4 regions of the Porphyromonas gulae genome follow, and region 2 is predicted to be linked to each of the others. Evidence: riboswitches for the same ligand, from Rfam matches in the RefSeq annotation. Region 2 holds a riboswitch; each other region holds the start of a gene.

Region 1 (6,086 bases), on a different contig from region 2:
ATCGCTGACACTATTTTCGAGAATGACAACGATGTTGTCATCCTTGAAGTATTCGCGTATCATGGCTTGAACGATTTTTTCTACTGTCTCATTTGCTGCCGGACAGAATCGGCATGCTCCGGAAAACCGTATGAAAACGGTATTGTCCTTGATTTGAGATAAAGATAAGTCGCCCCCGTGACTGCGCAGTAGCGGACTGATCCGCTCGCGCAGTACGAGTTCGACTATTTCTTCTGTCATTGTATCCGGTTTCACGGCTGCGTTATAATCCGTCTTCTAAATACATCAAACAGATAAGTGAACGAGAGCCGATTACTTGTCGAGTGATTCGTCGATATGAGCAATTGCTCGTGCAAGTTTTTTCTTGCCCTCGAGGTCTCCCTGACGAGCGATCATAATCCTCTGAGCCTGAGGTGATCCGGCTCCGTGCATAGACTCGGTTCGATAACCGACGGCAGCTGTTCCCAACGTGATATTCTCAATCAAACGCAGAACACGCATGCGGTTTTCTGTCGATTTGCCCGTTGCACCTGCAAGATATTTCTTTACGATCGGGCCTATTTCCGGATGGCGGAAGTCTTGTTCGGAAGGCATGGTTACCATCAAACCTCCTGCAATATCCTCTGCCAGACGAGCTATTTCGTAAGGAAGACGGGTGATATTTTGCTTACAAACATTGGCTAGCAACAAATCGATCATATAGTTGCCGGCTTTCATTTGAGTTCCTTCTGAAGAGCATGCGATACCGCAAGCATACAGGGTTTCATTCAGGTGGATCATCTCAATGAGTTTATCCTTAATGTGAGATGCCTTGGGTACTCCGTTGTAGTCAGCTGCAAGAGCGGCTGCACCGATAAGTACGTCACCAACACCTACTTTACATCCTCCATAAGACTGACGGTGGTATCCTGCGAAACGTTCTACCATCATACCTGCAAACTGGTATTCTTTGCACATGAATACGCGGTCGTTGGGTACGAATACGCGGTCGAATACAACAAGAGCTTCGTGACCACCGAATTCAGGGTTACCGAGGTCGATGTCGGCTCCTTCTTCCATTTTACGAGTGTCACATGACTGGCGACCGTAGATCATGATAACGCCTTCTGCATCACTGGGAACGGCAAAAGAAACGGCATAATCAGCATCAGCTTCACGCATAGCAATCGTCGGCATAATGAGGTGCTCGTGCGAATTGACTGCTCCGGTCTGGTGTGCTTTTGCACCCGAAACGACGATCCCATCTTCACGAACTTCAACAATGTGCAGATAAAGATCCGGATCGGCTTGTTCCGAGGGCGATAGACCGCGATCCCCTTTGGGGTCTGTCATGGCTCCGTCTACAACCAAGTCGTTGTCTTGTACATATTTCATGTACTCGATGAAACGCTTGTGATAAGTGGTGCCAAGAGCTTGGTCCATTTCATAAGTAGTAGAATAGATGGCATTGAAAGCATCCATTCCTACGCAGCGCTGGAAGCATGACGCTGTCTTTTGCCCCAAGAGACGCTGCATTTTCACTTTGTTTTTCAGATCCTCTGTGTTCTGATGTAGATGGCAGAAACGATTCACCTGCTTACCAGTCAAGTTTGAAGTTGCTGTCATTAAATGCTTGTATTCGTCCATCTCAGCAAGCTTATAAGTCATAGCTACTGAATTCATTGAGGGACGAATCATGGGGTGATCTACAGGATTATCGATCTTTTCACCCATGAAATAGACCTTCAGATTAAGTTTCCGAAGACTTTCTACGTACTGTTCGCTAGTCATCATAGTTTCTTTGCTCTTTAAGTGATAAAACTTTCGCTTTATTTCTGTTTTAGTCGATTCTAATGCGTTTCAGGCTCCTCGAGGAAAAGTTTTGGATTCCTTGTATAGCCATGAGCTTGGGTTCTTTTGGTGGTTTACAGGTGATAGAGCGGTTAAAAGAGGATACGTCCGGTGCTTGAATAGACTTTGATATGCCGAAAAAACACGAAAAAAGTCGAAAAGAATCAATATCCTTCGACAATTCACGTGAATACAACAATCAAATGTAACACAGACCCTTCTTTATCTCTAATCCCTGAGATCCAAAGAGAACGCTTGCAATGGCAGGTCTTCTGACTTATTCAAGGTTTTGCTGCCTTCCCATACGATCTTGTATAGTGGCTTTCCCATCGCAAAACCCTTATATCTGAACTTACAGCTGAGGGCACAGCTCCAGATTTTCACTGGATTCCCTTTTCATCCTAGACCAGAAAGACCGGCCTAGAAAACCATTGACACGGCAAAGATATTCATTATATCTATACTTGTGCGGAAAATTGAAGAAAAAAATATGGATTTCATGGAGGGTCTCTTTCATGCACACCGTAAGGGTCTGTTTTTCTTCCTGTTTTAGGCCAAGTTACAGGTTGGGAAGAGATTATTTGTGGAATGGAACCTGTTCGGAAAGAAGGGGGTAATGCTTAGAGCTTGACCTTCACTGTGAACTACGAGTATGTTTGCTTTCTTTCCTTGTATGCTGCTGCTTGTGTTTTGATTTGGACGGAGTAAAAGTGGGGGCGTTTTGGGGTTTTCTTGTCGTTGAATGTTCTTGGTTAGCCTTTTCCTAATCTCAAAAATCAATCTCTACATTATGCGCTCATGGCAATACGAACCGAAAATGCTCCAATTCCGGTCTGTGTTTCCTGCAATAGTGGCGCGAGATTTTTTTCGTTCCGGCGCGTAAAATTTTTACTTCCCGCGCCGTAGTGAAAAAGTTTACGCGCCACGTTTTTCAGAGCGAGGAAATAGAAATTTGTATGAAAAGCGCGTGAAAATGCTTAATGTGAATTTTTTCAGTCACTTGTGAATACAAGACTGGAGATACGCGATCGTCATGAAAAATGCCGACAATAATAAGGTTGGAAAAGTCCTCTATAAGGTATTTCAGCGTGAATTTGACATTGAGATAACGATGAATATTGTCTCCCCCGTAAGCACTTGACACAGGAATGTGCAAAATGTGCAATCTAATATTCAGTTTTGTAATGGGCGACAAATTTTCTCTTTTGGAATAGGACTTACTCTACTACACACCGGGCATTATATATTAGATAGCACAAACAACCGAAAGCACTATGCTGTTTCATTCTTAAAAGGATATACCGATGAAGATAGTGATAGCAGACAGCTATGCAGCCCTACCCGGAGATTTGGATTGGAGCGGTATCGAAGAAATGGGCGAATGCGTGTTTTACGAATACACCCGTCCGGAGGATTTGGCTCTGCGTGCTGCCGATGCTGAAATACTGCTGACCAACAAGACACCTGTAACTGCGACCGACATGGAAAGGATGCCCCACCTACGTTGCATCGGACTGATGATTACAGGCCTTAATCTTATAGATATGGATGCTGCTCGCCGGCGTGGTATCACCATAACGAACATCCCTCGCTATAGCACAGAATCAGTAGCCCAGATGGCAATCTCGCATCTGCTGCACATAGCCATGCCGATCGGAGGACTATCCCGACAGGTGAAAGATGGTTGCTGGCAGAACGATTACGAGCAAATTGCTCGCGATACTTATCAGATAGAACTGAACGGGCTGACGATGGCTATCGTGGGACTTGGGGCAATAGGTACGCGTGTAGCGGAAATGGCACATGGATTCGGCATGAAGATATTGGTACATACGTCCAAATCCCCAATGGAGTTACCCTCTTATATAGAAAAGGCCGATAGTATGGAGGAGCTTTTCTCGCGGGCTGATGTGCTGAGTCTGCATTGCCCACTCACAGAGCAAACCCAAAAGATAGTATCGGCTGATCGGCTCGCACTGATGAAGCCGACAGCTATCCTGCTGAATATGTCCCGAGGAGGTCTGATCGATGAAGAAGCATTAGCCTCTGTCCTAAATGAAGGACGGCTCTATGCTGCAGGATTGGATGTCCTTGCGGAAGAACCTCCGCGTATGGATCACCCTTTGCTCAAGGCACGTAATTGTCACATCACGCCACATATGGGTTGGAATACGGATGCAGCGCGATTGCGCCTTTCTCGGACAATCATGGAGAATCTTAGGGCTTTCATTTCCGGTCATCCTGTCAATGTCGTTTAAGAGTTAGCAGGATCCATCAATGCGATTACTTTCCGAACAATACCTTTCGAAAAATTTGCTTCCGGCTGATTTATCCTCGATAAATCTATGAATCGGGTCTTTCCCGTTTGTTTATATTTGTATCTTATTATCTCCTCACAGCATAATCGTTCCGATACAGTACTCAAAGAACTCGGAACAGACAATCAAAAAACCTGAATGAACGAAAGATATAAGGCAGAACTGCGAGAGCTGGAAGAAAGCGGGAATCTCAGGCAGCTCCGGAACGTGACACACGATGGCAGCTACCTCATTGAGAATGAAAGACGAATGCTCAACCTCTCCTCGAATGATTATCTCGGACTGACTGCCCGGGAAGATCTGATAGATGAGTTTTATGCCTCTATCTCCGGAGAGGAGCGACTTCCGGGTAGCTGTTCCTCCCGTCTGCTCACGGGCAATAGTACGATATACGACAGATTGGAGAGGATGATAGCAGAACGATTCGGACGCGAGTCTTCTTTGATATTCAACAGTGGCTACCACCTTAACACAGGTGTTCTACCTGCCATTGTGGACGGACGCACCTTGATCGTAGCAGACAGATTGGTTCATGCCAGTATCATAGACGGCATCCGACTCTGTGGAACTCCTTTCGAGCGATTTCGGCACAATGATTTGGAGCATTTGGAGCGGATCCTCCACAAGAACAAGAATCTATACAGCCGGATCATCGTAGCAGTGGAAAGCATTTACAGCATGGACGGTGATTTGGCCGACCTTCCTTCCTTGGTTCGTCTCAAAGAGCTCTACCCGACTGTCGAATTATACGTGGACGAAGCTCATGCCATAGGAGTAAGGGGGAAGACCGGTTTAGGCCTGGCAGAAGAGACTGCCGCCATCGAGAAAATAGACTATCTGGTGGGTACTTTCGGAAAAGCTTTAGCTTCGATGGGTGCCTATATAGTGTGTGACCATGCCGTACGAGAATACCTGATCAATCGAAGTCGTTCGCTTATATTCTCCACAGCTTTACCACCTGCTACGATAGCATGGACTGAACTGGTATTCCGTCGGCTACCTGAATTTGTGATGGAGAGAAAGCGGCTGGAGGAATCTGCTACGCTTTTGCGTAATGCTATCAAGGCAAAAGGCATAGAAATGCCATCATCGAGCCATATCATTCCCTATATGGTAGGCGAAAATACTCCTTGCATTGCATTAGCCGAACATCTTCAGGACAATGGTTTCTTCGTTCTCCCGATACGACATCCGACCGTACCGCTCCATACGGCTCGCCTGCGCTTCTCACTGACGGCAGCACTCGACACAGCAAGTATTCATAAACTGATTGATATTCTTCCCTGATGAATATGAAAAGATTTCCGCTCTATGGCATAGCAGGGCGCAAAGGATGGGCATATTGGGTGCTCCTGTTCTATGGTTTGCTATTTGTGGCTTCACTCATAGCGTCCTATATCCGCAACGAAGAACCCGTGATACCTGCATTTGCTTTTTACATTCCTGCATTCCTCCTGTGGGCTTGTATGCCGGTGGCAGTAGTCATTGATGAAGAAAACGGGCGACTGCGTTGGATAGTCGGCTTTGGACGAATACTCACCGGAGGAAGACCTCTGACGGAGTATGTCCGAGCCGAATGCGATGACACCCACACACGAAAAGTAAAACTACTCACCAAGAAAACTCATACTTTTGTCGAGCTTTACCAGCCGGAGGCTTTCTGTGAGGAAATGAACAAGGCCATCGAAAACAATAGACAAGACTGAAAAATGACAAACCGGAAAAAATTCTACGTGCGAGGGTTCTCCGAAAAGCGAGGAGCCAGATTTTGGATCTCGATATTTTACATCGTTGTAACGGTCATTACACTTATCCTGTGGATTTTCTCTCTTGCCAGCCTGTCTGTTTATTACTTGGGTACATACTTCTTATTATACTCGATCTTTATGGGGTTGCAGCCGGAAGCCTACCTTATCGATGAAGAGACGAAAACACTGC
Region 2 (6,086 bases):
TGCGGTAGTCCGAACTTTTGAATAGGATGCGTGAGAAGTGAGGTACGGCTATCCCCAAAAAGGCAATAGGGCCTGTAAAAGCCGTAATCGTTCCGGTAATGATACTCGTGATGCCGATCAGAATAATTCGCTCTCGCTCCACGTGGATACCTACGCTACGAGCATAGTTCTCTCCTATGTTGAGCGCATTCATATACTTGGGCATCAGCATGGACAGGAAGAGACCGCCCGAAACGATGGGGATCATCAGGGATAGCTGTCGCCATGTCGTGCCGGCCACGCTGCCGAAAGACCAGATCAGATACCCTTTGAGCATTTCATTGTCGGAAAAGAACTGGAGAATGGATATAAACGAACTGGCCAAAAAGCCGACCATTACTCCGACAATCAGCACCGAGACCATATCTCTGAGCCACGCTGCTACAGCCGAGATGAGTAGAAGTACCAGCATGGAACCTATGCAGGCTGCCGTGGCTACGCCCCATGTGTCAGCCGAGCCGGAGTACAGACTGAGGCCCGGAATGATAGCGAACGACATGATATACAGAGCCACGCCAAGGCCTGCTCCGCTGTTGATCCCCAGAATGGAGGTGTCGGCCAGGGGATTGCGGAAGAGACTCTGCATTTGCAGACCTGCGATGGATATGCCGGCACCGGCAAAGAGAGCGGTCAGAGCCTTCGGCAGACGGAAATTGCGAATGACATAGTCATTGGTCGTTTGCATATCCGATCCGTTGGTCAGAGCTTGCAGCACGTCGGCCGGCGATATATCCAGACTGCCCCATATGAGGTCGGCCACGAAAGCCACGGCAGTCAGTAGAAAGAGTGTGCCGAATATCAATGAGGACCGCGTCATGGCCTTTTCAGTTCTATCCAGTATGAAGTCTCGTACTCGGGCAGAAGCTCCGGCCGAGTGATTTTGATGATGTCTTTGAGCAAAAGATCGGGACGATACAGTCCACTCTCCCAGTAGTCATTGCCCCCATTCTCGTTCACGCGCTTGCGGTCGATGTAGACCTTGCCGGTTTGGGTGGCATCGAAATGTCGGTAGCGTTCGTTCAGAGCGAGAAATTCATCTATTGTCTTGATGTTTCCCATCATCGTACATATCCAGATTCCGGCGTGACGATGGCGACTGAAAATATACTCGAAACTGCACGGCTGGCTACTGACTTTGCCGGCTGCATAGTCGAAAGATACTCGTGCATCTCTGAACATGGCTGTACTGTAGCTGTACTCTCCGGGCAGATACCAAGTCCCACTATAATCCTGCCCGTACATGATGGCAATGGTGTCGGTCTTATCTGCTACCAATTTGCGAGCATCCGCATACTCCGATTCTATCTGTTCGAAAACCTCATGAGCACGACGGTTGCAGCCGAGGAGCATCGCCGTCAGCTTCATCCATTCGGCACGGCCGAGCAGATCCCGCTCTTTCCATTCGTTGTATAATACGGTGTTGATGCCCGATGCGATCAGCTCTTCGTCCTTGTCTGAGATGTGGAATAAATCCTGCAGGAGGATCTCCGGGCGGAGTCCGGCTATCTGCTCTATATTTTTGGTCATACCGGTGCCGATCTCCTGTACATAGCCTTTCTTTACGCGGCTGCGGATGTCGGCGTTGCAAATGTTTTTCAGGTTGATGCAACCCACCAGTTTGTCTATCTGATCGAGTAGGGGAAGCGAGCCTATTTGTGTCGTGGACAGACACGCTATACTGCGTGCCGGTACGGGGATATAGAGGGCCTTGGGATGTCTTGTCGCAGGACGTTTGCCGTCACGGGGATAAAGGATATAGACGGCCATCGTGTCGGACTTGTCCGGATGGAATATATAGATGGTTTTGTAGCCGGTATGATTGACGGCCTGTATGCCTTTGGCATATTCGAATCTGACAGGGAAATTAAAATCGGCCGTGTCTATCGACACTGTTTCTGCTCGGGATCCTCTTCCTCGTGAAGAGCCGTTGCAGGAGTATAGGGCGAAGGCGATAAACGCATAGATGAGCCATCCGAACCTCTTGGACATAGCTGAATCGTTAGTCTGATTCGAGACGAATAAAACGGATTCTCAGACTATGCCATACCCTTGCGGAAGCAACTGCCCGATGTGAATCAATCCTCTTCGACCCGAAAGAATTAATACTGTATGATACCGGCCCCAAAAAATGGCAGCATCCTTTCGCCATGTACGGCAGGTCTTCCGACTCGGCCTAAATCGCTACGCCTTCCCGCGCCGGCGCGCAGTGGCATCGTTCTGTAGCGACAGGTACGACCATACGGCTACGGGGATAGTTTTGGCTTTGCACCAAATTCCCTTTTAATCATTCGGCAGACTTCCCGACAGACGGGAAAGTCCGCTTTGTGAACCGTACATATGCGGATCGGCTTTCAATGATAAGTCATGCCGGGAGGCATCGGCTTACCGTCTTCTATGAATCCAATCTGACACAAAGATACTGACAGACTGTGACATTACCAATAGTGTCGCCCGGGACGCTCCGGGGGCATGCGCAGGCTGCTATGATCGCCGGCCAACTCTCTTTTGAAAAAACTCCCACGTTCGGCGAGGCATAGCCGCGGAGATTGCTCAACCTTTTTGCACACCAAAATTTTCTTTTCCCACGTTCCGAAAAACGTGGTTCGTAAACTTTTTCACTTTGGTTCGGGAAGTGAAAATTTTACGCGTGGGATCGAAATTTTTTTGGCGCGACTTTTCCGGAATTTGCGCACCACGATTTGCGCTTTTCTCGTTCGGCAATTTTGTCGGCATCCCCATGCGGACGAATTCTCTCGAACGACTCTAAAGGGGATATGCAGCTGACAACTCTGCATACAAACATAATTGCGACAGATGATATACCTTTGGCCGATCGAAGAATAGAAGCCCGTACAGCAATGAACAAGACTATCGGTGTGGTAGTAGCCATGGAGAAAGAGTTTCGCCTGCTACCGGACATCCTCGAAAATAAGGAAGAAATACGGGATCCGGTTTTCCGTGCCGTCGTCGGAATTGTCGGAGGACACCGCGTTATATATGCCCTGAGCGGAATAGGGAAGGTGGCTGCTGCTGTCTGTGCCGGAGAACTGATCCACCGCTATCGTCCCGACTACCTCATCAATATAGGCGTGAGCGGAGGATTGGGGCAGAATGTGGCTGTCCATGATACGGTAGTATCCACGGCTGTGTGCTATCACGATGTGTCGTGCGGAGCCGATGTCGCTTGGGGGCAGGTGCAGGGCTTTCCCCTGTATTATCCCGTTTCGGAGGGCCTTCTCGCTCTTTTTCGTTCGCTTCCGGTACCTGTCCGAGAAGGTGTGGTCTGCTGTGGCGATCGTTTCCTGTCGTCATCGGAGGAGCAGGACTTTGTCCGTCGTACTTTTCCCGATGCCATTGCCGTGGATATGGAGTCTGCAGCGCTGGCTCAGGCTGCGTATATATACAGAGTCCCGTTCATCGCCGTGCGTATTATCAGCGATATTGCCGGCGAAGGTCGGGATAACTTCGCGGAGTATATGGACTTCTGGTGCAAGGCTTCTCCGGCTACCTTTTCTATTCTCGAAAGAGTATTTAGTGCAATGTAGAAATCAGACAATCCCGATATGGAGATGGAAAAAATACCCAGTTTTCAGTTAGATCATATTCGTCTCAAACGAGGCATATATGTCTCTCGCAAGGACTATGTGGGAGGAGAGGTGGTTACGACTTTCGATATTCGAATGAAAGAGCCCAATCGCGAACCGGTGCTTGGAGCACCCGAACTGCATACGATCGAACATTTGGCCGCAACTTATCTGCGCAATCATCCGCTCTATAAGGACCGGATCGTTTTCTGGGGGCCGATGGGTTGCCTTACAGGCAATTACTTTCTGATGCGAGGTGATTATGTGTCGAAGGATATACTGCCCCTTATGCAAGAGACTTTCCGCTTCATCAGAGACTTCGAGGGAGAAGTGCCGGGTACGGAGCCACGCGACTGTGGCAACTGCCTGCTGCACAACCTGCCAATGGCCAAATATGAGGCCGAGAAATACCTGCGTGAGGTGCTCGATGTGGCGACGGAGGAGAACCTGAACTACCCCGACTGACGATTGCCGGACTGTGCATGGGGCTTACAGTCCGCTCTGCTTCCTACACCTGCTCTCCCCCGCGCTGCTCCTCTTGCTTCCTGCGATGGCATGGGCTCGGGGAAAAAGACTATTTTTGTTTTCCGTAATCAGAGGAATAGCCCATGACATTCGATCTCCAATATACATGTGCCGACTGCGAAGCGCGTGCCGGTCTGTTGACTACAGACCATGGCGCTATAGAGACTCCCATCTTCATGCCGGTAGGCACGGTCGGGAGCGTGAAGGCCGTGCACATGCACGAGTTGGAAGAGGATATTCGGGCTCAGATCATACTCGGCAATACTTATCACCTCTATCTCCGTCCCGGACTGGATGTGCTCAGGCGTGCCGGAGGCTTGCATAAGTTCAATAGCTGGGAGCGGCCTTTGCTCACGGATAGCGGAGGTTTTCAGGTATTCTCTTTGGCGGAGAATCGGAAGATCACAGAGGAGGGTGCCACCTTCCGTTCCCATATAGACGGCTCCAAGCACCTTTTTTCACCCGAAAGGGTCATGGACATCCAGCGCGTTATCGGAGCGGACATCATCATGGCTTTCGATGAATGTTGCCCCGGTGATGCCGACCGCGAATATGCACGTCGCTCGATGCTCCTGACCGGACGCTGGTTGGAACGTTGCCTGCGCAGAATGCGTGAGACAGAGCCTCTCTATGGATATGAGCAGCAGCTATTCCCCATCGTACAGGGATGCGTCTATCCCGATCTGCGCCGCCAATCGGCCGAGATGGTGGCTGCCGTCGGTGCTGCCGGAAATGCCATCGGAGGATTGGCCGTGGGAGAGCCGACGGAAAAGATGTACGAGATGATCGAACTGACCAACGGAATCCTCCCCAAGGATCGTCCGCGCTACCTCATGGGGGTAGGTACTCCGATCAATATATTGGAAGCGATAGACCGCGGTGTGGACATGTTCGACTGCATCATGCCTACGCGCAACGGCCGTAACGGGCAGCTCTTCACTTGGCAGGGTACCATCAATATCCGCAATGCCAAATGGGCGGACGACTACTCGCCGCTCGATCCTGACGGTACATCGTACGTGGACAGCCGCTACAGCAAGGCTTATCTGCATCACTTGATCCATGCACAGGAGATTCTCGGTCTGCAAATCGCCTCTATTCACAACCTCGCCTTCTATCTCGAGCTGGTTCGGCAAGCGCGTAAGCATATTCAGATCGGCGACTATCGCACTTGGAAAACGGCTATGGTGCGACAGCTTGACAACAGGCTGTAGCTTATCATCGTGTCTCATGAAGAGGTTGAACAGGTTAGATAAGTATTTGATCAAGCAGTTTTTGGGGACGTTCGTCTTCTCCATCATCTTGATCATATCCGTTTCGGTCGTCTTCGACATCAATGAGAAGATCGACGACTTTATGAAGCCGGAGGTCAGCCTGCACAGTATCATATTCGATTACTACTTCAACTTCGTTCCCTACTACGCCAATCTTTTCAGCCCGCTCTTCGTCTTCATATCGGTGATATTCTTTACGTCGAAGCTGGCGGAGAAATCCGAGATCATCGCGATGCTTTCGGCCGGAGTCAGTTTCAAGCGGCTGATGGTGCCCTATATGTTGTCGGCAACGGTGATTGCCGTACTGACTTTCCTGCTCAATAGTTTCGTTATCCCACCGGGCAATGCTACACGAATTGACTTTCAGAACAAATACATCAAGAACAAGAAGGTACAGTATGCCGAGAGCGTTCAGCTCGAAGTGAAGAAAGGGGTCTTTGCCTTTTTCGGATCGTACAGCGATGCCATGCAAACCGGCTATCAGTTCAGTCTGGAGGAGTTCAAGGACAAACAGCTCGTCTCCCGTCTGACAGCAGACAGGATTCAGTACGATTCGCTTTACAACTGGCGCATCTTTAACTACAGGATCAGGCACTTCGGCAAGTACAAGGAGACGGTCGAGAGTGGGAGCGAGATGGACACGGTCATTGCTGTACGCCCTGCC
Region 3 (6,086 bases), on a different contig from region 2:
CGACGAAGCATTCATGCGGAAGGTGGAGGAGCGGATTATCCGGCCTACAATATCGGGACTGATAGCCGAAGGGATCGATTATCGCGGATTCATCTTCGTGGGACTGATGAATGTAGGAGGAGATCCTTATGTGGTAGAGTATAATTGCCGTATGGGAGATCCGGAAACCGAAGTGATCATGCTGCGAATCGGATCGGACTTTGTGGAGCTGCTTCGCCGAATAGCTGTGGGTAATATCGGTGATTACCAGATGCAAGAAGATCCTCGCTTTGCTGCCTCGATCATGCTCGTGTCGCGAGGTTATCCGGGTAGTTATGAAAAGGGAATGGAGATGGATATCCCCATCCCTCCGGCCGATACGATTCTGTTCCATGCCGGCACTATGGCAAGTGGGGGGAAGGTATATACCAATGGCGGTCGCGTCATGGCTGTCAGCAGCTACGGAGCGACACCGGAGGCCGCCTTGCAACGTTGCTATACCCACGCTCAGCAAGTGCTCTTCGATGGTAAGAATTATCGTCACGATATCGGCCAAGACATGCTTCTTTGGGCGAAAGCCGAACGTTAACAGTGACAAGAGCTGAAAGAACGTATTTAGTGCCGGCTACGATATTGATTGCCCTCCTGTGTAGGATACTATCCTACGCATGGGGGCTTTCTGCTGATATCCCACCATCAGGAGACAGCTTTAGCTTCTTTGGTACGATCCCTTCTTTGTGGCAGAGCATGGGCTCGTTTGCGATCGGGCTGATCGGATCTTTTATTGCGGTTCGGTTTAGTGCTTTCTATCTGTTGCTTCATGAAGGCGGATTAAAGTTATTCGCCTTTCTGATGATCCTTCTGCTCAATACCCATCAGGCTTTCTTCTCCATACAGCCGTACTCGCTGTCGATACTGCTATTCGTAGCACTCTTGTTCTGTCTGTTCGGCACTTATGGGTATAGCAATATTCCGCGAAAGACCCTCAACGTAGGCTTTTGTATCGGACTTTCTGCCGTGCTTTGGTCTCCATCTCTGCTTCTTGTGCCGTTTATGCTCATACAGCTTTATCCGATGAAGAGTTTGTCTTTCAAAAATCTGCTTGCTTTTTTCTTCGGACTGTTTCTCCCTCTGTGGTGTTGTCTTCCTTTGTTCCTATTGTTAGGAGAGGAGCAGTACATTATCGACAATCTTAACCTTCTAAGCCAGTGGGGTTTTTCCTATCCGACTTCCCACGTAAGTGCTTGGAAGTGGTTGTATCCGTCTCTTTTGTTGGCGTTGTATCTTATCTCCTTCGTCTATTTGCAGCTGACATACACGAGAGAAAAAGTTATCGCACGTATTTACTTCTTTAGCCTTTTGTGTGCCGGTTGCTATATGCTGCTGCTTTCTGCAGTCATGCCTGCTGCTTCGGACGGATTTCTTTATTTGGCTACATTCCCCATATCGGTACATGGAGCGCGTTTCCTGTATTCTCAGAGTCGCCGTCCTGCCAATATCCTGATTTCTCTTATCCTCCTTGCCTTTCCCATCTCTCTATTCGTGTCATCTTTTTTCCTTTGATTTTTCAGTACACGTCACACACCTAAAAACTCCTTTTCCCGGTTCTGAAAAACGTGGCGTGAGAAAATTTTTTTTCTCAGACCGTGTAGAAAAAATTTACGCCCGTAAACGAAATTTTTTTGGCGCCACAATTTTAGAATTTACGCACCGTAATTGAGCTGATTTTGGTCTGCTTTTTGGGGACTAACAGCTGCTTGCCTATAGCCTTTCGGAGTCAGGATTTTATGATGCCGTTCGACGATGTTATGAAGCTCAATTGCTTCATGCTAAAAAAGGGAGCTTTATTTCCTATCTTATTGTCTATGAGTTTGTTTTCTGTTTTTGATGTCCATTTGGGGGATTCCTCGTTTTGGCCTGAAATTGTTATCATATATAGCCCAAAATGCCGAGTTGTCCGTTTGCTGTTGTTATAAAAAACAATATCTTTGTTCCCATCGTAGTGGTCCCTGCTCGTCTCGAACAAGTTGAGTGGGGTGTAAGAGGGAATCGGGTGAGAATCCCGAGCAGTCCCGCTGCTGTAAGCTTCTACCGCCGTGTCGGTTTTTGATGGGCGGACTCTTGTCGCTTTCCAAATGATGCCACTGTTCATTCTCTACTACAGGTGGAGCTGAATGGGAAGGCGCGACAAACAGAAAAGAGATGAAGTAAGCCAGAATACCTGCCTCTACGAGTTGCCTATAAAGTATGGAGAGAAGACCTCGAGGAAAGGAGTCTCCCCGGCACTAAGAGAATAGATCTCGGAAAGTATTTTTTTACAATAACGTATTACAATGGAAGAGGTAATCCTTCGCATCGTAAAGCGTGATGGTCATGTGCAGTCGTTCGATCCGGAGAAAATCCGTCAGGCGATAATCAAGGCTTATCGCGCAGGGGGTGTGCACGAAGAAGCTGCACGTATCGACAATATTGTCCAGTCCGTAACCGATTTTGCCCGTCAGAGCGGTGAGCTTGTCACCGTGGAGCAAATACAGGATCGTGTCGAGGAGGAACTGATGCGTTTGAATCCTTTTATAGCCAAGAAATATATCATCTATCGTGAGTGGCGCACCGTAGAGCGTGACAAGCGTACCTCCATGAAGCATACGATGGACGGCATCGTAACGATAGAGAAGAACGATGTGAATCTGGGCAATGCCAACATGAGCTCGCATACCCCTGCAGGCCAGATGATGACTTTTGCTTCGGAAGTGACCAAGGACTATGCCAGCAAATATCTGCTTCCGCTGCGTTATAGCAGAGCGCACAGGGCAGGAGATATACATATTCATGATTTGGACTATTATCCGACGAAAACGACTACATGTGTCCAGTACGACATAGCAGACCTCTACGAACGGGGATTCCGCACAAAAAACGGCAGTATCCGTACACCGCAGAATATCCATAGCTATGCAACGCTGGCTACTATCATATTCCAGACAAATCAGAACGAACAGCATGGCGGACAAGCTATCCCGGCCTTTGATTTCTTCATGGCTCCGGGTGTGCACAAATCGTTCGTCACGCATCTCATAGAGCGTCTCCGCTTCGTGCTCGAGCTCCGGCAGCCAACCAATACCGACTTAAGTACGACTCTTCCCAAGGCTATTCGGAACCTAACGCCGCTTTTGACAGATTCACCTCAGGAGGCCGGGAGGCTATATGAGGGACTTTGTGCGGCGTCTTTTCCATTTTCGAGTACAGAGGTGGAGATCGCTCTTGCCACAGCTTTCCGAAAGACGCGTAAGGATACGCATCAGGCTATGGAAGGCTTCATTCACAACTTGAATACGATGCACTCTCGTGGAGGCAATCAGGTTGTTTTCAGCTCCATCAATTACGGCACCGATACTTCGCCCGAAGGTCGAATGGTGATGGAGGAGCTGTTACGTGCTACGGAGGAAGGTTTGGGGCATGGCGAAGTACCCATCTTCCCGATTCAGATCTTCAAAGTCAAAGAGGGGATCAACTATTCCGAAGCGGATGTAAAGTTGGCATTGGAAAACTTCGATGACGCGATCGCCGGTAAGATTCTTTTCTCTGCTCCGAACTTCGATTTGCTGCTGAAGGCTTGTGCCACAACGGCCAAAGCCCTCTTCCCGAATTTCGTCTTTCTCGATACGCCATTCAATCTGCATGAGGGTTGGCGAGCAGACGATCCCAAACGTTATCTGCAAGAGGTGGCTACCATGGGTTGTCGTACGAGAGTATTTGACAATGTAAACGGACCGAAGTCATCGATCGGACGAGGCAATCTCTCTTTTACCTCCATGAACCTTCCCCGTTTGGCTATCGAAGCCAGACATGAAGCAGAGGAGAACTGCCCTGATGGCGACAAGGAAACGATCCGCAGTGAAGCACGTCTTCTCTTCCTGGAGGGTGTCCGCCGAATGTCTACACTCATTGCAGACCAACTCTATGACCGCTATTGCTATCAGCGTACAGCATTAGCGCGCCAATTCCCTTTCATGATGGGGAATGATGTTTGGAAGGGTGGTGCTGCCTTACAACCGAACGAAGAAGTCGGCGATGTCATCAATTCCGGTACTCTTGGTATCGGTTTTATCGGTGGGCACAACGCGATGGTGGCCATCTATGGTGAAGGACATGCTCACAACAAGGCAGCTTGGAATACGCTATACGATGCCATTTCGGTCATGAATGATGTCGCTCAGGAGTATAAACGGAAGTATCGTCTGAATTACTCTGTTTTGGCTACTCCGGCAGAAGGTCTTTCCGGTCGTTTTACCCGAATGGATAGAAAACGCTATGGGATTATTCCCGGGGTAACGGATTTGGACTATTACGTCAATTCTTTCCATGTGGATGTTCGCGAACCGATAGGTATAGCCGAGAAGATCAAGTGCGAGGCTCCTTTCCATGCTATTACTGGTGGCGGCCACATTACTTATGTAGAGTTGGATGGCGAAGCCAAGAAGAATGTGTCCGTTATCTTGAAGATTGTCAAGATGATGAAGGACGAAAATATCGGCTATGGCTCGATCAATCATCCTGTGGACACCTGCAAGGGCTGTGGTTTCAAAGGTGTGATTTACGACAAATGTCCTGTATGCGGCAGCGATCGGATAGCTCGTCTGCGACGTATCACCGGCTATCTGACAGGAAGCCTCGATACATGGAATTCAGCCAAACAGGCCGAAGAGCACGATCGTGTAAAACACCTATAATGCTTTAGAAACGCCACCAAGCGCGGGAGCAGGTGTCCGAAAGCATCGAATCATACGGCATCAGGCTGCTGAACGTCTATCGTGAAACTATTTGCGACGGACCGGGCTTGCACTATTCTATTTATTTGGCTGGTTGTCGCCACGCATGTCCCGGTTGCCACAATCCTTCCAGTTGGGATCCGGAAGCCGGTGTACTGATGACGGACTCGATCCTCGGCAATATCATCCGAGAGATCAATGCCAATCCCCTATTGGATGGGATCACACTCTCTGGAGGTGATCCCTTTTACAATCCTGCCGGACTTACCTGTCTGCTACAGAGGCTGCGTGCATCCTGTATCTTGCCGATATGGTGCTATACAGGATATACACTCGAGCAGTTGAAGGCTGATTCGATGCTTTCCGCTCCTCTTGCTTTGATCGATGTTTTGGTCGATGGCCCATTCGTGCGCGAGCTGTTCGACCCCACTTTACTATGGCGTGGCAGCAGCAACCAGCGTATTATTCGGCTGCAAGAGAATTGAATTCACCATGTAAACTAAAAAATGCCGGAGTAAAGTAACTAAGAGAAAAAGCACTATATTTGCAGACCTAAAACAAAAGAAACTCAACCATTTAATTCTGAGCATAGTATTATGACGAAAGCTGACGTAGTGAACGCTATTGCGAAGTCGACAGGGATTGATAAGGAAACAACCCTGAAAGTCGTGGAGTCGTTCATGGACACCATCAAAGACTCCCTTTCGGAAGGAGATAATGTATATCTCCGTGGATTTGGTAGCTTCATTGTGAAGGAAAGAGCTGAGAAGACAGCACGTAATATTTCGAAGCAGACGACTATCATCATCCCCAAAAGGAATATTCCGGCGTTTAAGCCTTCGAAAATCTTTATGAGTCAGATGAAACAAGACTAATCATAGTTTAACAATAAAACATAAAGCATTATGCCTAACGGAAAGAAGAGAAAGAGACATAAGATGGCTACGCACAAGCGTAAAAAGAGACTGAAGAAGAATCGCCATAAAAAGAAGAAATAAAAGAGACGAAAATATTCCATCTCGAATTATTCTCGGCAAATGCGGTCTGTGAGCGAGTACTTTGTGGTCTGATTTCCGTATCAGTACCGCTCCGCCCACAGGCCGTATTTGCTTACTTGTATTTATAATCATCAAGACAATCCTATCATTAAGTGAACAGCGAATTAGTAATTGACGTGAAGCCCAAAGAGGTATCTATGGCCGTCTTGGAGGATGGTAAACTCGTGGAGCTTCAACGTGAACCGCGCAATCTTTCATTTGCCGTGGGGGATATTTACCTCGGTAAAGTGAAGAAGGTGATGCCCGGTCTGAACGCTGCTTTCGTGGATGTAGGATACAA
Region 4 (6,086 bases), on a different contig from region 2:
GTGATACAAATATCCGAAACGGAAGCGATCATAGACGGCATCGAAAGAGAGTGTATGCAGTCCATTGGGGAAAAGATAGTTGGTACCGAGCGAAGCGGTCAAAGCACGATAATCCAAATCGTAGGTCTTCTTCTCGGAAAAGGTCGGAGTGAAGATCTGACGCTTGTTGTACTGTACATTTCCCGTAAAGCTCAGATTGTTCGTTGCATAATAAGAAAGCGATTGGCTTATGCCCTGATTTTCTTGTGCACGGAAAGTCTTCTTATACGTTTCCTCCAAGATCGGTTCGCCGGATCCTTTCTTCTTTTTCATTTCGAGCGGACTATTCTGCCAGCCATCCGTATGGTAGAAGAAATAGTTGGTATTGCTGCTCAGCTTACCGATGTTTATATCGAGCGAAGTATTGGTCTGACGATCGTTGTACTTCGATATACGGTGCGAGGTGTATGCACTCAGTCGGTTCGTATTCTTCTTCGTGATCACATTGATCACGCCGGCGATGGCATCGGATCCGTAGAGCGAGCTCGAAGCCCCTTTCACCAGTTCGATCCGTTCGATCTGATCAGGAGATATACGACTCAAATCGGCCTGACCGCCTACGTCGCCGTACACGCGCTTACCATCGATAAGGACGAGGATATACTTGCTGCTAAGGCCGTTCAGCTGCATGAAAGACCCCATCAGATTGGGGCCGAAGTCAAAGGAAGGACTCAGTCCCTGCAATAAGGTCTCGGAAGTGGGAGCCGAGAAAGAAGCTATTTCCTTAGCCGTCAGCACTTCCGTTGCCACAGGCGCATCGGCCAAGCGGTAGCGTGTACCGGTACCGGTAACGACGACTTCCTCCAAGTTGTTTGTGCGCAGTCGCAGCGCAAAAGAGATCGTTTTGGTCTGTCCGGCTTCGATGGCAACCACCTCTTCTTTTTGTCCATAACCGCCGAACGAACAGATAATAGTATGCTGACCCGCAGGCAGGTTCTTGATCTCGAAATGTCCGCCGGCATCGGCACCGGCTACTATATTAGTGTGTTTGACTTCGATTCGGGCACCGGCAAGGGGTTCTCCGGTTTCGGCATCCGACACATTACCGGTTAAAACGGCTTTGCTCTGAGCCAACAAAGAAGACGGCAACAGAGCAATAAGAGAAATAATCGCAAAAAGGATAGTTTTTGTCCGCATAACTGTTACTAAAAATGTCACATAAGAGCGGGACAAGGATGCTGCAAAGAAAAAGATCATCGGAACCGACAAACCCTGAAAACTACCGAACGACTCATTGCACTCAACCTACCTAAGCCATGAAATAAGCAAGGGCGAGCAATAAATCGACAGCATACTTCTTTTCTAAACGCTCCTCAATCCCTGGAGTTCTATTAGAACAAATCTACTCAAGCAGGTCTTCTGGCTCAGCTCCTTATCGGGTCTTGGTCGGCCTTCCCATAGCGGGCTACCCTTTACTACAGTGACCATCGCGATTGACCATCCACCCTATCGCTCCTCATTCGGAGAAGTGACTTCGAAGCATTACAGCTGAGGGCTCAGCTCCGGAATTGCACCGGATTCCCTTGCACCGCTTTCAAGAAGAAAAGCGGTTACTTCAGTCTTTTCAAGCGCAAAAGTATAGCTTTTATATAAACGTTAGGCATTGCACAATCTGCTTCTTGCCCAAATAAGACACATCCTACTTATATTCGTTATCGCCCCAGTATCTCTTAGATAAATATTCTTTCAGCTCCCTCTCCCCTAATTGATCGAGAACATTCTCGAAAAGTTTTTGGGGGTCAATGCGGATAAATAGTAAGGGGTCAGCAAGATATTCTTTCTCCCATCGTTCAAGGTCGTGCAATCGGTTAAGCGTTTTATCTCTCCTTTCGGGCTTATAAAGTCGTTCATTCACATCAGGAACCACTAATACATGTAGATATTTATCTGCTTTTAGTTCCTTCTCAGTACATTCATCACTCGTAAGAAGTTTTGCCCAAAGGGTTTGTCTCATCATTTGATGAAATGGGTTGATATAAAATAGAGAGTTCTTAAGATCCTCTACTTTTATTTTATCCTCCTTGAAGCAGCCTATCGTGGATATCAATCCATTATACCGATTACCCCTCTCTTCTTTGTACAAAGACTTTGGCCCATAGCTTTCAGTGTATTTCCATTCGACAGGGATAATCCAGCGTTTGCCATCCGTATCTTTTGCAAGAATGAGAGCGTCTATCTGGGTTGGATGCTGGGGATCTTCCCCCATTCTTTTGCGCGCATAGTCGCTCTCCTCTTCAAAAGAAATGTGATGTCCTTTATATTTCTCTACTTCTTCAAATTTTCCCTCGTAGCCTGGCAGAGCATTGAGAATAGCCAATACGGCATCTTTATTATCTCGAAAAGAAAAAAGGTGATTGATACAAGCCACCTGTGAGGAGCACATACTCCCTGTTGGTATTTCCCCTCGCCACCACTTTATCCTGCTTTCTACAACGCACTTTCTGATAGGCTCAAATATATTATCCCAGCCATCATCGAGGATGTGCCTATCTCCTTTCATTTTCAAATATTCTAATCGCAATTTTTTTTGACGTTCCTGTTGTTTGGCTTGGTAGTTTCTACTCATAAATCTTGATATTTAATAAGTTACTTAAAGGATTTCTCTATAAAGCTATAAATAATAGTTGATTATCAACCAAAAATTCTTTTGATGTCATTAGATAGTAGAGATACATCTTTTGCTCATTCCACGCGAAATCGGAATATTTTTTCTCGAGCCGGAAACGGCCGAATTGCGGTTCGTGTTTTGGCGAAAACTCGCGCCAAAAGTTTTTCGTTGTGGCGCGTAAATTTTTCAGTTCTCGCGCCAAAGCGAAAAAATTCTCGAGCCACGTTTTTTGGCTCGATAGACGACGTTTTTGTGGTTCGTGAAGAGGCGGCAGAAAAAAATTGCCGAGCGAACTATTGCGTAATTGGATTTTGTTTCTACCTTTGCAATCGCAAAAGAGCAATGGGCAGTTACCAGAGTGGCCAAATGGGGCTGACTGTAACTCAGCTGGCTTACGCCTTCGGTGGTTCGAATCCATCACTGCCCACTCTTCGCTTTTTGCAAAAACAAGCGTTAAGGTCGCGGAAGTAGCTCAGTCGATAGAGCATCAGCCTTCCAAGCTGAGGGTCGCGGGTTTGAGCCCCGTCTTCCGCTCTTATTGAAATCAGGGGCCCGGATGGTGGAATGGTAGACACGAAGGACTTAAAATCCTTTGGCCATTATCGGCTGTGCGGGTTCAAGTCCCGCTCCGGGTACGTGGTTTCGTTTTCTTTTTCTGCCGAAGTACTATTTCGGGATAGACTGCGGAAGTAGCTCAGTTGGTAGAGCATAACCTTGCCAAGGTTAGGGTCGCGGGTTCGAGTCCCGTCTTCCGCTCAACTTCGAAAGCGATAAGGGAGCATCTAAAACTACAGGTTTTGTAATTTCCCCCAAAGTCGATTCATCTCCTTTTCCCCTCACATTTTCTTCCCCCACCTATTTTTCTATTTGCCTTTGGGTAGATTCTTTTGCGTCTATCGTATATCGTATTCGTAGAGAGTCGGGCACCGAAAGCGTTCCTTTCCGAAATTGTCGGCAGAGACACATATCGCCCCGAGGGCTTCTCTTGGGATCAATCCAAAAACTTCTTTATCAAGCCTTTTATCCTGTGTCATTATGACATGCGGACTGAGGTTTTTCGGGGATCGTTGGTTTCGAAGCGCTTTAGGTATTACTTTTGCTCCGATGGAATTTTGATTCCATTTGGCGGCAAAGAAGAGGGAGGGACAAACGATTTTCCCCACCCGATACGTTAATAGATCATGAAGGAAGTCATTCCCCGAAAGAACAAGCATATGAAGTCCAACGGTATATACAGATTGTCATTCATCCTGCTATCCTGTCTGGTGTGCATCCAGGCAGCTATGGCGCAGAGCGTCAGAGTGTCGGGCTATGTCCTCGACCGTGGGGACAAGCCGATCCCCTTCGCCGGCGTCAAAGTACGTGGCACGGGAACTGGTGCAACGACGAATCTGAAAGGGTACTATGAGTTTCGGATGAAGGCCATGACGGACAGCGTCACCATCGAGTTCAGCTCCATGGGCTATCAGGGGGTAAGCCGCAGCCTTCCGTCCCTGACCAAGGACACTCGGCTGAACGTCCGTCTGGCAGAGGCCGAAATGGAGCTTTCGAGCGTGACGGTACAGGCCACAAAACGCAGGCTCAACACGATGGAGCGCGTCAATACCCGTGACATTCGCGTCAATGCGGGGCCTACGGGAGGTGTGGAATCGCTCATCAGCACCTATGCGGGAGTAACGCAGAACAATGAGCTAAGCTCGCAATACTCGGTTCGCGGAGGAAGCTACGATGAGAATATGGTGTACGTGAACGGAGTGGAAGTCTATCGCCCGCTGCTGGTTCGTTCGGCGCAGCAGGAAGGCTTGAGCTTCGTCAATCCGGATATGACACAGTCCGTACAGTTCTCCGCCGGTGGATTCACGGCCGACTATGGCGACAAGATGTCCTCCGTACTGGACATTCGCTACAAGCAGCCCCAGGAGAGAGAGGGGGCAGTACTCCTCGGCATGCTTCAATCGAGTGCCTACTATGGCAGCAGTGCCGGAGCTTTCAGCCAGATCACGGGCGTACGCTACAAGAGTGCCAAATCGCTCTTGGGCACTACTGACACGAAAGCCGAATACGATCCGATCTACGCGGACGGACAGACATTCATGACGTACCGCTTCAATCCCAATCTATCGGTCAGTTTCCTCGGCAACATCTCGCAAACACGCTACAAATTTATCCCCCAGACACGCGAGACGAGCTTCGGCACACTGAGCGATGCCAAAAAGCTGAAGATATTTTTCGACGGGCAGGAACAGGATCGTTTCCTCACCTACTTCGGAGCGTTCAGCATGAACCTCGTACCAAATGAGAAGCAACGACATACGATTACACTCTCTGCCTTCAACAGTAGCGAACGAGAGACCTACGATATTCTGGGAGAATACTTCCTGAACGATGTGCAGCTGGGGGCGGATGGAACTGCTTCGACAGCTTCGGACTCGGAGAGCTCTAACGGCCTGGGCATCGGGCGCAATCACGAGCATGCGCGCAACAGACTGAACTACCGCGTGCTGAACATGGGTTACAGAGGGGAGATAAAGCTGAGCGAGAAGCACCGCCTGCAAGCGGGCGTATCGGCACAGATGGAGAAAATAGCCGACCATATCAGCGAATGGGAGCGGAGGGATTCGGTAGGGTACAACCTACCCCACTCGGAGAGCGTATTGCTGATGTACAACAATCTATTTGCCGATACGGAGATGAAGGGAACGCGTCTGTCGGCATTCGTACAGGATCGGTTCAACTTCAGCATGGGAGGAGGTACATTTTCTCTCATTCCGGGTATCAGAGCTTCGTGGTGGAGCTTCAACAAGGAATTGCTCGTCAGCCCACGTATCAGCATGGGTTATTCTCCCGAAAGCAACCCGGCTTTGGTACTGCGTGCAGCTGCCGGACTTTATTATCAGGCACCGTTCTACAAAGAGCTAAGGCAGACACATAAGGATGCCGAAGGCAATAACGTGGTTGTCCTCAACGAGAAGATTCGCTCTCAGGGAGCTTTTCACATTCTCGCAGGGGCGGACTATACTTTCGAAATGGGTGGGCGTAAGTACAAGTTTACGGCAGAGGCTTACTACAAGAGTCTATTCAACATCAACCCCTATATAATAGAGAACGTGAAGATCCGCTATCTGGGCGAAAACATCGGTTCGGGTTCTGCTGCGGGTATCGATCTGAAGCTATTCGGCGAACTGGTACCCGGAGTGGACTCGTGGCTGACGGCTTCCATTATCAAAGCCCGTCAGAAACTGGATGGCTACGGTTCGCTACCTCTGATGAATGCCCCTGCTTACAACTTCTCCTTCTTCCTTCAGGAGTACGTGCCGGGCAACAAACGCATCACAGCTACCCTGCGAGCTGCACTGAGCGGAGGATTGCCACAGCTCAATCCGAGCAAAGGACTTAGCTCACCGGCCTTTACCGCACCGGCCTATAAGCGCGTCGATTT

Evidence for each region. Region 2 has a riboswitch for cobalamin ahead of HQ49_RS10130 (ABC transporter substrate-binding protein). Riboswitches for the same ligand answer to the same signal wherever they lie in the genome.
Region 1: another riboswitch for cobalamin. It lies ahead of HQ49_RS04025 (4-hydroxyphenylacetate 3-hydroxylase family protein); the one in region 2 lies ahead of HQ49_RS10130 (ABC transporter substrate-binding protein).
Region 3: another riboswitch for cobalamin. It lies ahead of HQ49_RS09805 (anaerobic ribonucleoside triphosphate reductase); the one in region 2 lies ahead of HQ49_RS10130 (ABC transporter substrate-binding protein).
Region 4: another riboswitch for cobalamin. It lies ahead of HQ49_RS03265 (TonB-dependent receptor); the one in region 2 lies ahead of HQ49_RS10130 (ABC transporter substrate-binding protein).

The regions. Positions count from the first base shown of each region.
Region 1 covers NZ_JRAT01000012.1:116,730-122,815, reverse strand. Annotated here, with positions in the region: gene HQ49_RS04030 (NifU family protein) at 1-240, opposite strand, end outside; gene HQ49_RS04025 (4-hydroxyphenylacetate 3-hydroxylase family protein) at 313-1,773, opposite strand; cobalamin riboswitch at 2,076-2,278, opposite strand; partial or broken gene HQ49_RS12070 (DUF1661 domain-containing protein) at 2,627-2,719, opposite strand; gene HQ49_RS12610 (hypothetical protein) at 2,736-2,801, shown strand; gene HQ49_RS04020 (D-2-hydroxyacid dehydrogenase) at 3,135-4,088, shown strand; gene HQ49_RS04015 (8-amino-7-oxononanoate synthase) at 4,287-5,435, shown strand; gene HQ49_RS04010 (hypothetical protein) at 5,441-5,854, shown strand; gene HQ49_RS04005 (hypothetical protein) at 5,858-6,086, shown strand, end outside.
Region 2 covers NZ_JRAT01000031.1:33,840-39,925, reverse strand. Annotated here, with positions in the region: gene HQ49_RS10135 (FecCD family ABC transporter permease) at 1-856, opposite strand, end outside; gene HQ49_RS10130 (ABC transporter substrate-binding protein) at 853-2,028, opposite strand; cobalamin riboswitch at 2,187-2,375, opposite strand; gene HQ49_RS10120 (5'-methylthioadenosine/adenosylhomocysteine nucleosidase) at 2,898-3,584, shown strand; gene HQ49_RS10115 (S-ribosylhomocysteine lyase) at 3,609-4,088, shown strand; gene tgt (tRNA guanosine(34) transglycosylase Tgt) at 4,232-5,362, shown strand; gene HQ49_RS10105 (LptF/LptG family permease) at 5,379-6,086, shown strand, end outside.
Region 3 covers NZ_JRAT01000029.1:42,250-48,335, forward strand. Annotated here, with positions in the region: gene purD (phosphoribosylamine--glycine ligase) at 1-568, shown strand, start outside; gene HQ49_RS09795 (DUF6427 family protein) at 571-1,542, shown strand; cobalamin riboswitch at 1,966-2,222, shown strand; gene HQ49_RS09805 (anaerobic ribonucleoside triphosphate reductase) at 2,313-4,709, shown strand; gene nrdG (anaerobic ribonucleoside-triphosphate reductase activating protein) at 4,742-5,233, shown strand; gene HQ49_RS09815 (HU family DNA-binding protein) at 5,345-5,623, shown strand; gene HQ49_RS09820 (Rne/Rng family ribonuclease) at 5,944-6,086, shown strand, end outside.
Region 4 covers NZ_JRAT01000010.1:16,413-22,498, reverse strand. Annotated here, with positions in the region: gene HQ49_RS03265 (TonB-dependent receptor) at 1-1,176, opposite strand, end outside; cobalamin riboswitch at 1,372-1,612, opposite strand; gene HQ49_RS03260 (PGN_0703 family putative restriction endonuclease) at 1,679-2,605, opposite strand; gene HQ49_RS10635 (DUF1661 domain-containing protein) at 2,643-2,849, opposite strand; gene HQ49_RS12575 (DUF1661 domain-containing protein) at 2,818-2,910, shown strand; tRNA gene HQ49_RS03250 (tRNA-Tyr) at 2,992-3,074, shown strand; tRNA gene HQ49_RS03245 (tRNA-Gly) at 3,109-3,181, shown strand; tRNA gene HQ49_RS03240 (tRNA-Leu) at 3,198-3,282, shown strand; tRNA gene HQ49_RS03235 (tRNA-Gly) at 3,331-3,403, shown strand; gene HQ49_RS03225 (TonB-dependent receptor) at 3,829-6,086, shown strand, end outside.